DNA from 2 places in the Pseudomonas asiatica genome. Region 1 is predicted to be linked to the other one. Evidence: predicted binding sites of a transcription regulator. Region 1 holds the regulator's gene; the other holds the start of a gene.

Region 1 (7,672 bases):
GAAGAAGTTGTTGATCAGCTCGACCAGCGCATCCATGGCATCAACGTCCTGCTCGCCTTCGGTATGCAGGTGCACCTGGGTGCCTTTGCCGGCCGCCAGCATCATCACCGCCATGATGCTCTTGCCATCCACCAGCTTGTCCGGCGCACGGCCAACCCTGACCTGGCAGGGGAAGCGGCCGGCAACGCCGACGAACTTGGCTGCCGCCCGGGCATGCAGACCCAGCTTGTTGATGATGGTGATTTCACGGGCGGGCATCGTGGGGCGGATCCTTGGGCTAGAGGTCGCGGTGGCGGACCTGGACGTTTTTCAGGGATTGCTGCAGCAGCTGGCCAAGGCGTTCGGTGATGTACACCGAGCGGTGGTGACCGCCGGTGCAGCCAATGGCAATGGTGACGTAGGCACGGTTGCTGGCGGCGAAGCGGGGCAGCCACTTGAGCAGGTAGCTGGAAATGTCGTTGAACATCTCTTCGACATCCGGCTGTGCGGCCAGGTAGTCGATTACCGGTTGGTCGAGGCCGGAGTGCTCACGCAGCTCAGGCTTCCAGTAGGGGTTGGGCAGGCAGCGCACATCGAACACCAGGTCGGCATCGACCGGCATTCCGCGCTTGAAACCGAACGACTCGACCAGGAACGCGGTGCCAGGCTCGGGCTGGTTGAGCAGGCGCAGCTTGATCGAATCACGCAACTGGTACAGGTTCAGGCTGGTGGTATCGATCTTCAGGTCGGCCAGGTCAGCAATCGGCCCCAGCAATTCGCTTTCCACCCGAATCGCTTCCGCGAGCGAGCGGTTGGCGTTGGTCAGCGGGTGGCGCCGGCGGGTTTCCGAAAAGCGCTTGAGCAGCATGTCTTCGTCGGCATCCAGGTACAGCACGTCGCACTGGATATGCCGGGCGCGGGCTTCTTCGAGCAACTCGGGGAAGCGCGTCAGGTGGCTGGGCAGGTTGCGCGCGTCGATCGACACGGCGACCTTGGGTTGCAGCAACTCGGTATTGATCAGTGCATTTTCCGCCAGCTGTGGCAGCAGCCCGGCGGGCAGGTTGTCAATGCAGTAGAAACCGTTGTCTTCCAGGACATCGAGGGCGGTGCTCTTGCCGGAGCCGGACCGGCCGCTGACGATGATCAGGCGCATGTTCAGTGCTCGTTCTGTACGTCCAGGACAACCTGGAACAGGGCCTCGCTGCTGGTGGCCGCACGCAGGCGATCACGGACCTCCTTGCGATCGAGCATGCTGGCAATCTGGCGCAGCAGTTCCAGATGGGCATCGGTGGCGGCTTCAGGCACCAGCAGGACGAACAGCAGGTCCACCGGCGCGCCATCGATGGCGTCGTAGTCGATAGGGGCTTCCAGGTGCAGCAGGGCGCTGACCGGAGCGGAACATCCTTCAAGCCGGCAGTGCGGGATGGCGATGCCGTTGCCGAAACCGGTCGAACCGAGTTTTTCCCGGGCGACCAGTTTTTCGAAGACGTCTTGCATCTCCAGTTCGGGCACTTGTTCGGCGATGACGGTGGCGACCTTTTCCAGGGCGCGCTTCTTGCTGCCGCCCGGCACGTTCACGAGGGAACGGCCGGGGGTCAGGATGGTTTCAAGTCGGATCATGGATGAGGGGGATCAGCGGGCAGCTGCACCTTGCAGCAGGCTTTGCTGTTTTTCCTTGTGTTTTTTCAGTTGGCGGTCGAGCTTGTCGGCCAAGGCGTCGATCGCTGCATACATGTCTTCGTGTTCGGCGTTGGCAACCACTTCGCCGCCGGGAATCTGCAAGGTCGCCTCGACCTTCTGCTGCAGCTTCTCGACTTTCATGATGACCTGCACGTTGGTGATCTTGTCGAAGTGACTTTCCACGCGAGCGAGCTTTTCAAGCACATAATCGCGCAGTGGCTGGGTGACTTCTACATGCTGTCCACTGATATTGACTTGCATACAGCTTCTCCTTTGTTGCCCGTGCATAAAGAGGCAGGTCTTGCACCTGCCCCACAAACGCTGTGGCACATCTCAGGGGCTACATCAGTCGCTTGCGCTCGCTCGACGGTGCGATGCCGAGGGACTCGCGGTACTTGGCGACGGTGCGACGGGCTACCTGGATGCCTTGTGCCTCCAGTAAACCAGCGATCTTGCTGTCACTCAATGGCTTTTTCTGATTTTCCGCCGCAACCAGTTTCTTGATGATCGCGCGGATCGCCGTAGACGAGCATTCTCCGCCTTCGGAGGTGCTGACGTGGCTTGAGAAAAAGTATTTCAGTTCGTAGATGCCACGCGGGGTGTGCATGTATTTCTGCGTGGTTACCCGCGAAATGGTCGACTCGTGCATGCCCACCGCTTCGGCGATGTCATGCAGTACCAGCGGCTTCATCGCTTCGTCGCCGTGGTCGAGGAAGCCGCGCTGGTGCTCGACGATCTGCGTGGCCACCTTCATCAGGGTTTCGTTGCGGCTTTGCAGGCTCTTGATGAACCAGCGCGCTTCCTGCAGCTGGTTGCGCATGAAGGTGTTGTCGGCGCTGGTGTCGGCCCGGCGCACAAACCCGGCGTACTGCGGGTTGACGCGCAGGCGCGGAATGGCCTCCTGGTTCAGCTCCACCAGCCAGCGGTCGCTGTCCTTGCGCACGATGACGTCGGGCACCACGTACTCGGGCTCGCTGGACTCGATCTGCGAGCCGGGGCGCGGGTTGAGGCTTTGTACCAGCTCGATGACCTGGCGCAGCTCGTCTTCCTTGATTTTCATGCGACGCATCAGCTGGCTGTAGTCACGGCTGCCGAGCAGGTCGATGAAGTCGGTGACCAGGCGCTTGGCTTCGGCCATCCACGGGGTGCTGGCGGGCAGTTGGCGTAGTTGCAGCAACAGGCATTCGCCCAGGGTACGGGCGGCAACGCCGGCTGGCTCGAACTGCTGGATGCGGTGCAGCACCGCTTCGACCTCGTCCAGCTCGATATCCAGCTCCGGGTCGAAACCGGCGCAGATCTCCTCGAGGGTGTCTTCCAGGTAGCCCTGGCCGTTGATGCTGTCGATCAGGGTGACGGCGATCAGGCGGTCGGTGTCGGACATCGGAGCCAGGTTCAGTTGCCACAACAGGTGGCTTTGCAGGCTTTCGCCGGCCGATGTGCGGGTGGTGAAGTCCCACTCGTCGTCGTCGTTGCTCGGCAGGCTGCTGGCACTGGTCTGGTAGATGTCTTCCCAGGCGGTGTCGACCGGCAGTTCGTTGGGGATGCGCTCGCTCCACTCACCGTCTTCCAGGGTGTCGGCACTGGTAGTGCTTTCCTGGAAGCTGTTGTCCTGGACTTCGGCGGCCGGCTTGTTCTCGGCGTTGTCCGCCATCGGGTCGCTGTTGTCGAAGTCGTCGCCGTCTTCCTGACGTTCGAGCATCGGGTTCGACTCCAGCGCTTCCTGGATTTCCTGTTGGAGGTCCAGGGTGGAGAGCTGGAGCAGGCGGATGGCCTGTTGCAACTGCGGTGTCATCGTCAGTTGCTGGCCCATTTTTAGGACGAGCGATGGTTTCATGGCTGGGGCTTAATACCTTGTTCGCCGGCGCGCATGCGCCATCCACTACACGAGGGCGCCGGGGCGCCAGATCAAGCAAGTTTTATGCCTTAAATTGTAGCGTTTGCCTAGAGCACCGTAACACTTTACCCCGGGTTTCAGGGCGATTTGCCAGTACTCCAGGCGCGTGCCGGGCTCAGAGCCGGAACTCGTGGCCCAGATAAACCTCTTTGACCAGGTCGTTGGCCAGGATGGTTTCGGCGTCGCCTTCGGCGATCAGCCGGCCATCGTTGACGATATAGGCGGTTTCGCAGATATCCAGGGTCTCACGCACGTTGTGGTCGGTGATCAGTACACCGATACCCTTGGCCTTGAGGTGATGGATGATCTGCTTGATGTCGCCGACCGAAATCGGGTCGACACCGGCAAACGGTTCGTCCAGCAGGATGAACTTGGGTGCGGTCGCCAGCGCGCGGGCAATTTCCACGCGGCGGCGCTCACCACCGGACAGGCTCATGCCGAGGTTGTCGCGAATGTGGCTGATGTGGAACTCCTGCAGCAGGCTTTCCAGCTCTTTGCGCCGGCCGTCGCGATCGAGTTCCTTGCGGGTCTCGAGGATGGCCATGATGTTGTCGGCCACCGACAGCTTGCGGAAGATCGAGGCTTCCTGCGGCAGGTAGCCGATGCCGGCGCGGGCGCGACCGTGCATGGGCTGGTGGCTGACATCGAGGTTGTCGATCAGCACGCGCCCCTGATCGGCCTGGACCAGGCCGACGATCATGTAGAAGCAGGTGGTCTTGCCGGCGCCGTTGGGGCCGAGCAGGCCGACGATCTGGCCGCTGTCGATCGACAGGCTGACGTCACGTACGACTTGCCGCCCCTTGTAGCTCTTGGCCAGGTGCTGGGCTTTGAGGGTTGCCATTTACTCGGCCTTCTTCTTGGGCTGGATCACCATGTCGATACGCTGACGCGGCGAGGTCACGTTGCCACCGCGACCGGCGGTTGCCACCTGGGTCTGGGTGTTGTAGACGATCTTCTCGCCTTCGGTGGTGTTGCCTTCGTTCTCGACCTTGGCGCGGTCGGTGAGGATCACCATGTCCTTCTGCGACTGGTACTGGATGGTCACCGCCCAGCCTTTCATCTTGTCTGGCTTGGCTGCGCTCTGCTGCTGCTCGAAGTAGGCCAGGTTGCCCACCGAGGTCACCACGTCGATGTCGCCGGAGGCGGAGCGGGTGATGGTCACGGTGTTGCCTTTGATCATCATCGAACCCTGGGTGATGATCACGTCGCCGGTGTAGGTGGCCACGCCCTGCTTGTCGTCCAGGTGGGCGTTGTCGGCCTGGATGCGGATAGGCTGGTCACGGTCGTTCGGCAGGGCGAGGGCGCTCGCGCTTCCCAGTGCTGCGCTCAGGCTGAGCAAAAGGGGGAGGGTTTTAACGAGCCTCATACTGTCCTCTTACGTTAGAGAGCAAGTCCATCTTGCCTTCTTTCAAATACGCTTTCATTCCTTTGCCCGTAGTTGTGCCACCGGCGCCGTCGATTCTAACGGCTTGCTCGGTCTGCGCATATTGCTTCTGCGGGAACACGGTCATGCGTGAGCTGGTAATGATCATTTCGCGCTGCTTTTCGTCGGTGCGGGCGACCCGTACGTTGTCGATCAGTTCGACTTCGCTGCCGTCCGGGTTGACTTCGGCGCGGGTGCTCTGCACATGCCACGGGTATTCGGTACCGCGGTACAGGTGCAGGTCCGGCGTGGTCAGCAGGGTGATTTCGCTGGCCTTGAGGTGTTCGACCTTGTCGGCGGTCATTTCGTACTGCAATTTGCCGTCGGGCAGGAACTGCACGCTGTGGGCGTTGACCGCGTAGTAGTCGATGGCGCTTTCGTCGACCTGGGTCACCGGCTTGTCGAGGAAGCTTTCCGGGCTGACATTCCAGTAGCCGATCGCCACCAGCAGGGCGGCGATCACTGCGAGCAGCGCAATGTTGCGGGCTTTCTTGCTGAGCATGGGCAGCCTTACAGGTAGTTGGCGTTGGCAGCGTCCAGGGTGCCCTGGGCCTGCATGATCAGTTCGCAGAATTCACGGGCCGCGCCTTCGCCGCCACGTGCCTGGGTCACGCCATGGGCGTGCTGGCGAACGAACGGCGCGGCGTTGGCCACTGCCATGCCCAGGGCGACCCGGCGGATTACCGGCAGGTCGGGCAGGTCGTCGCCCAGGTAGGCCACTTGAGCATAGCTCAGGCCCAGTTCGGCGAGCAGGCCGTCCAGCACCACCAGTTTGTCCTCGCGGCCCTGGTACAGGTGCGGGATGCCGAGGTTCTTCGCCCGGCGCTCGACCACCGGGGTCTTGCGCCCGCTGATGATCGCGGTGGTCACGCCCGAGGCCATGAGCATCTTGATGCCCTGGCCGTCGAGGGTGTTGAAGGTCTTGAACTCGCTGCCGTCCTCGAGGAAGTACAGGCGCCCGTCGGTGAGCACGCCGTCCACGTCGAACACTGCCAGCTTGATGTTCTTGCCGCGTTGCATGAGGTCCTGGTTCATTCCATCGCTCCTTTACATCACGCCGGCGCGCAGCAGGTCGTGCATGTTCAGGGCGCCGGTGGGGCGGTCCTCGCGGTCCACCACCACCAGGGCGCCGATCTTGTGGTCTTCCATGATCTTCAGGGCCTCGGCCGCAAGCATTTCGGCGCGGGCCGTCTTGCCGTGCACGGTCATTACCTGGTCGATCAGGGTGGTGTGGACGTCGATGTTGCGGTCCAGGCTGCGGCGCAGGTCGCCGTCGGTGAAGATCCCTGCCAGCTTGCCATCGGCTTCGACGATCACGGTCATGCCCAGGCCTTTGCGGGACATTTCAAGGAGTGCGTCCTTGAGCAGGGTGCCGCGGGGCACCTGGGGCAGTTCGTCGCCGGCGTGCATCACGTTTTCCACCTTGAGCAGCAGGCGGCGGCCCAGTGCACCACCCGGGTGCGAGAAGGCAAAGTCCTCGGCGGTGAAGCCGCGAGCTTCGAGCAGGGCAATGGCCAGCGCGTCGCCCAGCACCAGCGATGCGGTGGTGGAGGAGGTGGGGGCCAGGTTCAGCGGGCAGGCCTCTTGCTCGACGCGGGCGTCGAGGTTGACCTCGGCAGCTTGGGCCAGGGGCGAGTCCGGGTTGCCGGTCAGGCTGATCAGCTTGATGCCCAGGCGCTTGATCAGCGGCAGCAGGGTGACGATTTCGGCGGTGCTGCCGGAATTCGACAGGGCAAGGATGACATCATCGCGGGTGATCATGCCCATGTCGCCATGGCTGGCTTCGGCCGGGTGCACGAAAAACGCCGGCGTGCCGGTGCTGGCCAGGGTGGCGGCGATCTTGTTGCCGATGTGCCCGGACTTGCCCATGCCGACCACGACGACCCGGCCCTTGCTGGCCAGGATCAGTTCGCAGGCCTTGACGAAATTGTCGTCGATGCGCGCCAGCAGGGCCTCTACGGCCTCGAGTTCCAGGCGCAGGGTGCGTTGGGCGGATTGGATCAGCTCGCTGGATTGGCTCATGTCGAAAAAGCAATGCCTGATGAAAAGGCGGCGATTATAGCTGCAATGAAAGAAACCCTCACGCTTTCGATTGCCGTGGTGAATGTCTCGCCAGCCTGTCGCAGGGCTGAACGACTCGTTAGCCGACCTTGGGGCGGCGCTGTCAGCGGTGCTATAGTTCGCCGCTATTCGGCCTGCCAGGGGCGCTTGTGCCTTCCAGATGGAGGCCGACGTCCATTAGGACGAGGCTGCACTAGCAAGGAGTCTAGATGAGTGTGGATAGCGCCTACGCGGTCGAGTTGAAGGGGGTTACCTTCAAACGCGGTTCGCGCAGCATTTTCAGCAACGTCGACATTCGCATCCCGCGCGGCAAGGTCACCGGTATCATGGGGCCATCGGGTTGCGGCAAGACCACGTTGCTCCGCCTGATGGGCGCGCAGTTGCGCCCCTCCAGCGGTGAGGTCTGGGTTGCCGGGCAGAACCTGCCGACGCTGTCGCGCAGCGACCTGTTCGACGCCCGCAAGCAAATGGGGGTGCTGTTCCAGAGCGGCGCGCTGTTCACCGATCTCGATGTGTTCGAGAACGTCGCGTTCCCGCTGCGCGTGCACACCCAGCTGTCGGACGAGATGATCCGCGATATCGTGCTGATGAAGCTGCAGGCCGTGGGGCTGCGCGGTGCCATCGACCTGATGCCC
Region 2 (7,672 bases), 2.7 Mb from region 1:
TGACCGTCAGGTTGGTGTCCTGGGCGGACAGGCCGGTTTTAGCGACCCAAAGAGCCGGAAGCATGTAAGTTCTCCTCGTGCGCCTGTTTTACGGCACCCGTTCAAAAGTGATTAGCCGATTTGCAAAACACGCGCCATGGCTTCGTCGCCTTCCTTGGCCGCGTTCATCATCTTGACGTGCAGTTCGAATTGACGGGACAGCGCCAGCACCGAGGTCATTTCTTCCACGGCGTTGACATTGCTGCCTTCCAGGAAGCCCGACACCACCCGCACGTTGACGTCGGCGTCCGCCGGTTGGCCGTCGCGGGTATGGATCAGACCATCCAGGCCCTTGGTCAGGCCTTTGGTATCGGGGTTGACCAGCTTGATGCGGTCGACTTCGGCCATCACGCGCGGGTCTTCCCCCATGGAGCGGATGCTGATGGTGCCATCGGCGCCGACTTCGACCTTCTGCTCTGGCGGAATCGCAATCGGGCCGCCATTGCCGATCACCGGCATGCCGTTGCCGGCACGCAGCACACCGAGGGCATCGATGTTCAGGCTACCGGTGCGCACGTAGGCTTCACTGCCATCGGGTGCCTGCACGGCGATGAAGCCCTTGCCGGTCACCGTCACATCCAGATCGCGGCCGGTTTCCACCATCGGACCTTCGCTGAAGTCGGTGGCCGGGCGCTCGGTCATGGCAAAGGCGCGCGACGGAAAGCTGTCACCGAACACCGGCATCGAGCGAGCCTGCTCCAGGTCTCGCTGAAAACCGTTGGTGGAAATGTTCGCCAGGTTGTTGGCGTGCGCCTTCTGCGCCAGCGCATTCTGGCTGGCACCGGTCATGGCCACGTAAAGCATCTTGTCCACAGTCATCCTCCATTGCACTGGCGGTCGTTTGCCGCTCGCCGTTGCTATGCGAGCTAGAAAGCAAGTTCCGAACCAACTTTGCGAAATCATGAAAAAGCCCGTGGATACGGGCTTTTGGAGGCCTTGCTCAAGTCGCGAACGCCGGTTATCCGGCGCCGGGTTGCCGATGGCGGCAAACTTGTACCGGCCTCTGCGGGAGCAACTGTCTTGGCGCGATCCCTGTAGGAGCGGCCTTGTGTCGCGAAAGGGCTGCAAAGCAGCCCCAGCAATCTATGATGCGGCGAAGCTGAAATCCCGGGGGCGCTTCGCACCCCTTTCGCGACACAAGGCCGCTCCTACAGGTACAGCGCCAACCTCGAGAGCAACACTCCCACTGAGCGGCCTTGCCAAATAAATCGGTCATGAACAAAGGGCCGGTACCGGCTTCATCAAGGCTCGCGGCAACCACCATTGCTGTAGGGGCCGGCGAACTTCTTCCAGCCATCCCCCGGCGGCCATTGCGAGCAGACCAGGCGCCCATCCACCTGGCTTTCCCAGCGCCACCAGGGCGCGGTACCGGCCTGGGCCTGGTACAGGCAGAAAGCAGCGACCAATGTGACAACCAGCCTTTTCATGCCCCCTCCGGCAAAGACGACGAACCCCTTCATGACAAAGGGGTTCGCCCACACACACTCAGCCAGCGACCATCAGGCCATCTGTATGACAGTCTGCATGATGGTGCTTTCAGTGGAGATGGTCTTGGCGTTTGCCTGGTAGTTGCTCTGCGCCTTGATCAGCTCTACCAGCTCCTGCGTCAGGTTCACGTTCGAGCCTTCCAGCGCGTTGGACTCGACGCTGCCCAGGGTACCTGTCTTCGGCGCATCGATGCCCGGGATGCCGGACGTGTAGGTTTCGGTCCAGCGGGTACCACCAATCTGCTGCAAGCCCTGCTCGTTGGCGAAGCTGGCCAGGGCCACCTGGCCAATGGCGCGGGATTGCTGGTTGCTGAAGCTGGCGAACAGCACACCCGTCGAGTCGATGCTCAGGCTCGACAGGATACCGGTCGCGTAGCCGTCCTGAGACTGCGACATGCGCGCGGTCTCGGTGTTGTAGGAGGTGGTGCTGTTCATCGCCAGGCGCATGCCATCGGCATTGCCCACCGCGCCGTTGGAGATCCAGTTACCCGCAGAATCTTCCACCGCCGGCACCCAGCCAGTCATGGTGAAGGTGTTGTTGGTCACGGTGAACGACGAGCCCGCCGGGTGGCCGGTATTGTCCGCAGTCATGCTCTTGACCGAGCCATCGCTGTTGAAGCTGATGGTGCCAGTCAGCGGCACGGTGGAGGATGGGGAAAACGGGTTGCGCCCATCGACCAGGGTGTACATGGTCCACTCATTGGTGCCAGTCTTGCGATAGAACTGCTCCATGGTGTGCTCGTTACCCTGGCTGTCGTACACCTTGGTCGGGAAAGACTTGGTGTAAGTCGTCTGATCGGAAGGATCGAACGGCAGGTTCGGCACCATCACGCCAGTGCCATCATCCACTTCCAACGGGATGTCGGCGGCCGAGGAATTCAGGTTGATACCCTGGTCGATCAGCGATGTTGCCTTTGGCTGCAGCGACGACGTATCGATCTGCAGATCGGTGAGCACGCCCTTCTGGATCTTGCCAGTCGAGTCGGCGGCATAGCCCTGCAGGCGCAAGCCGTCCGAGGTAACCACGAAGTTGTCCTTGCTGGCCTGGAAAGCACCCGCACGGGTGTACACGCGCGAGCCGTTATCGGACAGCACGAAGAAGCCCTGCCCCTGAATCCCCATGTCCAGCACGTTGCCGGTGGTGTTGACGTCACCCTGGGTGAACTGCTGGGAAACCGCTGCCAGGCGCACACCGTTACCCACCTGGTTCTTGCCCACGCCCAGGCGGTTGGAACCTGCATAGACATCGGCGAACTCGGCACGCGACGACTTGAAGCCGTTGGTGTTGACGTTGGCGATGTTGTTGCCGGTGACATCCAGCTGCTTGTTTGCTGCGTACAGACCGCTAAGGCCGATATTGAAAGACATGAATTCGCTCCTTTTGCCGCTCTAGCGGGCCTTAGATACCGATGGTTTGCACGTCGGAGAGGGACACTTTGCCAACACCGGCGAGGTTGAGCACCATTTCGCCGGCGGCACTGAAACTGACGCTGGTCACCTTGGCTGGCAACAGCGTATTCATCTGCACCGACTTGCCATCCACTGTAGTGGTGGCAGTGAAGGTGTAAGTACCAGGGTCGACTTTCTGGCCACTGCTGTTGGTACCGTCCCAGATGAAATCGGCGTAACCGGCTTTCTGCTCGCCCAGCTCGATGGTCTTGACGGTATTGCCGTCCTTGTCCTTGATGGTGATCTTCGCTTCGCCGATGGCTTGCGGCACGACGAACTGCGCATTGAAGCTTTCTGCGGTGTCGACCACGGCCTTGTCGTTCTGCACCACCACCGAACGCCCGACCAGCGACGACGCCTGCAGGGCCTGGGACGAGGCCATGGCGCTGGTGATGGAGTTGACCGATTCGTTCAGCGAGGTAATGCCTTCCAGGCTGCTGAACTGCGCCAACTGGGCAACGAACTCACCGTTGTCCTGTGGGTCCAGCGGGTTCTGGTGTTGCATCTGGGTGACCAGCAATTGCAGGAACGCGTCCTTGCCGAGCGAGTCGTTGCCGGTCTTGGATGCGGTGTCCGTGGTCTTCTTGGTGCTGGTGCCTACACCCGACGCCGCGAGCACGTCGTTGAGGTTCACACCGTTGGTATCGATTGCCATGGTCTGGTTTCCTTATCACTGACCGAGGGTCAGGACCTTCTGCATCATGGCCTTGGCCGTATTCATCAACTCGGCGTTGGTCTGGAACGCGCGGCTGGCGGAGATCATGTCAGCCATCTCCTCGACCACGTTGACGTTCGGGTAGTAGACGTAGCCGTCCTTGTTCGCCGCCGGGTGGTTGGGCTCGTAACGGGCCTCCAGGTTGCTCTGGTCCTCGACGATGCCTTTTACCTGCACGCCCTGCCCTGCCTCGCCCTGGTCTTCGAACAGCGACTGGCTGCCGCCGGCCTGTGCGTCCTGGAAGGTGGTGGCGAACACCGGGTGGCGGGCGCGGTAGGTCTGGTCGATGCTCGAGGACACGGTCTCGGCGTTGGCGATGTTGGAAGCAACGGTGTTCAGGCGCGTGTTCTGCGCACTCATGCCGCTACCGGCAATGTTGAAGACACTGGAAAGGGACATGGTCATTCTCCCCGCAGGGCCGAAACCAGCCCTTTGAATTTACTGTTGAGCAAGGTGAAGCTGGCCTGGAAGCCGACGGCGTTTTCGGTGTAGTTCGATTGCTCGATCTGCGCGTCCACGGTGTTCTGGTCGATCGACGGCTGCGTTGGTGTGCGGTACTTGAGGGTATCGTCGGCCATGGCCAGGCCCTCGGCCTCGATATGGCGGCTGTTGGTACGATCGAGGCTGAAACGGCCGCCACTCTGCTGCTTGTCGCTCTCGGCAGCGAGCACCGAGGCGAAGTCCATGTCGCGCGCCTTGTAGTTGGGCGTGTCGGCGTTGGCGATGTTGTTGGCCAGCACTTCGGCGCGCTGGGCGCGGAAGCCCAGGGCCTTTTCGTGAATACCAAGCGCCTTGTCGAAGCTGATGCTCATGTCGGGGAAACCTTCGGAGGTTGACCGGAATATCGTTGGGCAAGGTATAGCAAGGGCTGTGCCAACCAACAGAAAGCCCGGAAATACGGGCTTGCAGGGCAAGGTGCTGTCAGAGTGATGCCAGAAAAGCGGCAAAGGCCTTCCGCCTTGAGCGGCGAAAGCGGCAATTGCCGGGCGGCAAAAGCGGCAAAACAAAAAATTGACGTCAGTATTTTTCCTGCGCCGGCCTCTTCGCGGGTAAACCCGCTCCCACAGGGTTCTGCACAGCTTTAAAAGTCGGTGCGGTACCTGTGGGAGCGGGTTTACCCGCGAAGAGGCCAGCACAGGCAAACAAAAAGGCCGGCAACTTTCGCTGCCGGCCTTTGTGCTTACTTCGCCTGGTAGATGATCCCCGGACTGCACTGCACCATCTGGTAATGGTCCGGCAACCCGTTCAGCGCCTCGGAAGCCCCGAGGAACAGATACCCACCCGGCTTCAAGGTACTGTGGATACGCAACAGGATGTCCTTCTTCACCTGCGCCGAGAAATAGATCAGCACGTTACGGCAGAACACCACATCGAACTTGCCCAAGCTGGCATAGCTGTCGAGCAGGTTGAACGAGCGGAACTCGACGCGGCTGCGAATCGCCGGCTTGACCGCCCAGCGCCCCGGCCCCTTGGTGTCGAAGTAGCGCTGCAGGCGCTCCTGGGACAAGCCACGGGCAATCGCCAGGCTGTCGTACTCGCCGGTCTTGCAGTTGGTCAGCATGGTGCCAGACAGGTCGGTGGCAACGATCTGCGCGCCCATCTTCAACTGGCCGAGGTTGCTACGCTCGAATTCGTCGATGGCCATCGAGATGGAATACGGCTCCTGCCCCGACGAACAGGCCGCCGACCACATGCGCAGGCGCTGGCCGGGGTTGTTGCGGATGAACTCGGGGATGACCTTGTTCTTCAGCACCTCGAACGGGTAGGTATCGCGAAACCACAGGGTCTCGTTGGTGGTCATGGCATCGACCACCTGCTCGCGCAAGCCGCCACGCGGCTGGGCCTGGATGCGCTGCACCAGCTCGCCCAGGCTCTTGATGCCCTGTTGCTCCATCAGCTTGTTGAGACGGCTGGAGACCAGGTACTGCTTATTCTCGCCCAGCAGGATGCCACAGGCTTTCTCCAGGAAGACCCGGAACTGTTCGAAATCCAAATTACCCGTAGACACTACTGCCGCCTCTTTTAAATCACTGGTGCCGGGGGCCTGCCCCCGGCTGCTTCAATGCGTTGCCTTGATCCGGTCGACCACCCGCTGGGCCAGGTCGTCCGGCTTGAACTTGGCCAGGAAGTCATCGGCACCGACCTTCTTGACCATCGCCTGGTTGAACACCCCGGAAAGCGAAGTATGCAGGCAGATGTGCAATTTTTGCATGCGCGGATCGCTGCGGATCTCCGCTGTTAGCGTATAGCCGTCCATTTCCGGCATTTCAATGTCCGAGATCATCATCAGGAACTCTTCTTCCGGCTTCTTGCCCTCATCCACCAGCTGGCGCAGGTAGTTCAGGGCCTGACGGCCGTCATTGAGCGCCACCACCTCGACCCCCACGGTCTGCAGGCAGCGGCTGACCTGCTTGCGCGCCACCGACGAATCGTCGACGGTGAGCACCCGCAGCAGCACGGCCTTGTCCTGCACCTCGGCATCGATCACCCCGGCCGACACCGACTCGGACGACGGCGCCACTTCGGCCAGCACCTTCTCCACATCGATGATCTCGACCATGCGGTTGTCCACCCGGGTAACCGCGGTCAGGTAGTGGTCGCGGCCGGTGCCCTTGGGTGGCGGATGGATTTCTTCCCAGTTCATGTTGACGATGCGCTCCACCGAATGCACCAGGAAGCCTTGGGTCTTGGTGTTGTACTCGGTGATGATCACGAAACTGTTGCACGTGTCTTCCTGCAGCGGCCGCAACCCGGTGGCCATCGACAGGTCGAGGATCGGGATGGTCGCCCCGCGAATATTGGCAACACCGCGCACCACCGGGTGCGCCTTGGGCAGCAGGGTCAGCGCAGGGCATTGCAGCACTTCCCTGACCTTGAATACGTTGATGCCGTAAAGCTGCTCGCCATTGAGGCGGAACAGCAGCAATTCCAGGCGATTCTGCCCTACCAGCTGCGTGCGCTGGTTGACCGAATCCATAACACCTGCCATGCCAGACTCCTTTATGTTTCAGCCTTTCGTTGCAACTCATGTAGCGAGTCGGCACGGGCTTTGCTTTTTTGAGCGCCATGTACACGAAAACGACATTTTTCCGACGATTGACGCGCCTGCTGACTGGCTCGCTGGCCATGCTGTGCCTTCTGGTGCCCGGCGTTCGCACGGTAGCGGACGCGTTTACCTTGCCTGAACAGCTTATCGGTGTCACTCAAGGGTTTCTTGAATTCAGCGTCGAAGATTATCTGGCAACCACCCAGACCGCCGGCCGTTACGAGATCCAGGTCAACCCGCTGGACCCGCGCCTGCGCATGCCGCTGTGCAGCCAGCAACTGGACGCCTCGCTGGAAAGCCCGGCCCAGCCGTTGGGCCGCGTCACGGTAAAGGTGCGCTGCGAAGGCACGGCGCCTTGGACCGTGTTCGTGCCGGCCACCGTGCGGCTGTTCCGCGAAGTGGTGGTGGTGACCCGGCCGCTCAAGCGCGACAACGTGGTGGGCGAAGGTGACGTGGCCCTGCGCGAGCGCGATGTCGGCACCCTGGGCCAAGGCTTCTTGACCGAACTGGAACAGGCGGTAGGCATGAAGATGCTGCGCCCCACGGTGATCGACCAGGTACTCACCCCGCAACACCTGGAACAGGCCGAGGTGGTGCGCAAGGGCGACCACGTGGTGATCATCGCCCGCAGTGGCAGCCTGAGTGTGCGCATGCCCGGAGAAGCCCTGAGCAAGGGCGGCCTGAGCGAACAGATCCGGGTGCGCAACCTCAATTCCAAACGGGTGGTCAAGGCCAGGGTGACCGGCCCCGGCCAGGTCGAGGTAAGTATGTAGCCAGCCCATTGATTTGCGCTGGCGGTGAGGAACCGCTTTTCCTAAACTGTGTCAGAAAACGGGTTCGCGAGCTTGCTGACAGGCGGCTATGCATTTGTGCCTAAAGTTTCTTTCGGGTTGGCCGAAAACAAGGCAAGCGTCCAAATACCCAGAGGTTTCTGAT

The links. The regulator sigma-54, encoded in region 1, starts transcription at its own class of promoters, with help from an activator protein. The targets are predictions, from matches to a motif close to ANTGGCATNNANNTTGCTNT.
Region 2: flgB (flagellar basal body rod protein FlgB) is a predicted target of sigma-54. The motif match lies at 4,549-4,568, and genes of this name have one in related genera.

Annotation. Positions count from the first base shown of each region.
Region 1 is NZ_CP157874.1:1,044,112-1,051,783, forward strand. Features, by position in the region: gene ABNP31_RS04795 (HPr family phosphocarrier protein) at 1-258, opposite strand, end outside; gene rapZ (RNase adapter RapZ) at 278-1,132, opposite strand; gene ptsN (PTS IIA-like nitrogen regulatory protein PtsN) at 1,135-1,599, opposite strand; gene hpf (ribosome hibernation-promoting factor, HPF/YfiA family) at 1,612-1,920, opposite strand; gene ABNP31_RS04815 (RNA polymerase factor sigma-54) at 2,000-3,493, opposite strand; gene lptB (LPS export ABC transporter ATP-binding protein) at 3,669-4,394, opposite strand; gene lptA (lipopolysaccharide transport periplasmic protein LptA) at 4,395-4,919, opposite strand; gene lptC (LPS export ABC transporter periplasmic protein LptC) at 4,906-5,478, opposite strand; gene ABNP31_RS04835 (KdsC family phosphatase) at 5,487-6,011, opposite strand; gene ABNP31_RS04840 (KpsF/GutQ family sugar-phosphate isomerase) at 6,024-6,998, opposite strand; gene ABNP31_RS04845 (ATP-binding cassette domain-containing protein) at 7,247-7,672, shown strand, end outside.
Region 2 is NZ_CP157874.1:4,187,223-4,194,894, forward strand. Features, by position in the region: gene flgG (flagellar basal-body rod protein FlgG) at 1-64, opposite strand, end outside; gene ABNP31_RS18725 (flagellar basal body rod protein FlgF) at 112-852, opposite strand; gene ABNP31_RS18730 (hypothetical protein) at 1,281-1,466, opposite strand; gene flgE (flagellar hook protein FlgE) at 1,539-2,894, opposite strand; gene flgD (flagellar hook assembly protein FlgD) at 2,926-3,630, opposite strand; gene flgC (flagellar basal body rod protein FlgC) at 3,646-4,089, opposite strand; gene flgB (flagellar basal body rod protein FlgB) at 4,092-4,502, opposite strand; gene cheR (protein-glutamate O-methyltransferase CheR) at 4,871-5,698, opposite strand; gene ABNP31_RS18760 (chemotaxis protein CheV) at 5,750-6,679, opposite strand; gene flgA (flagellar basal body P-ring formation chaperone FlgA) at 6,757-7,509, shown strand.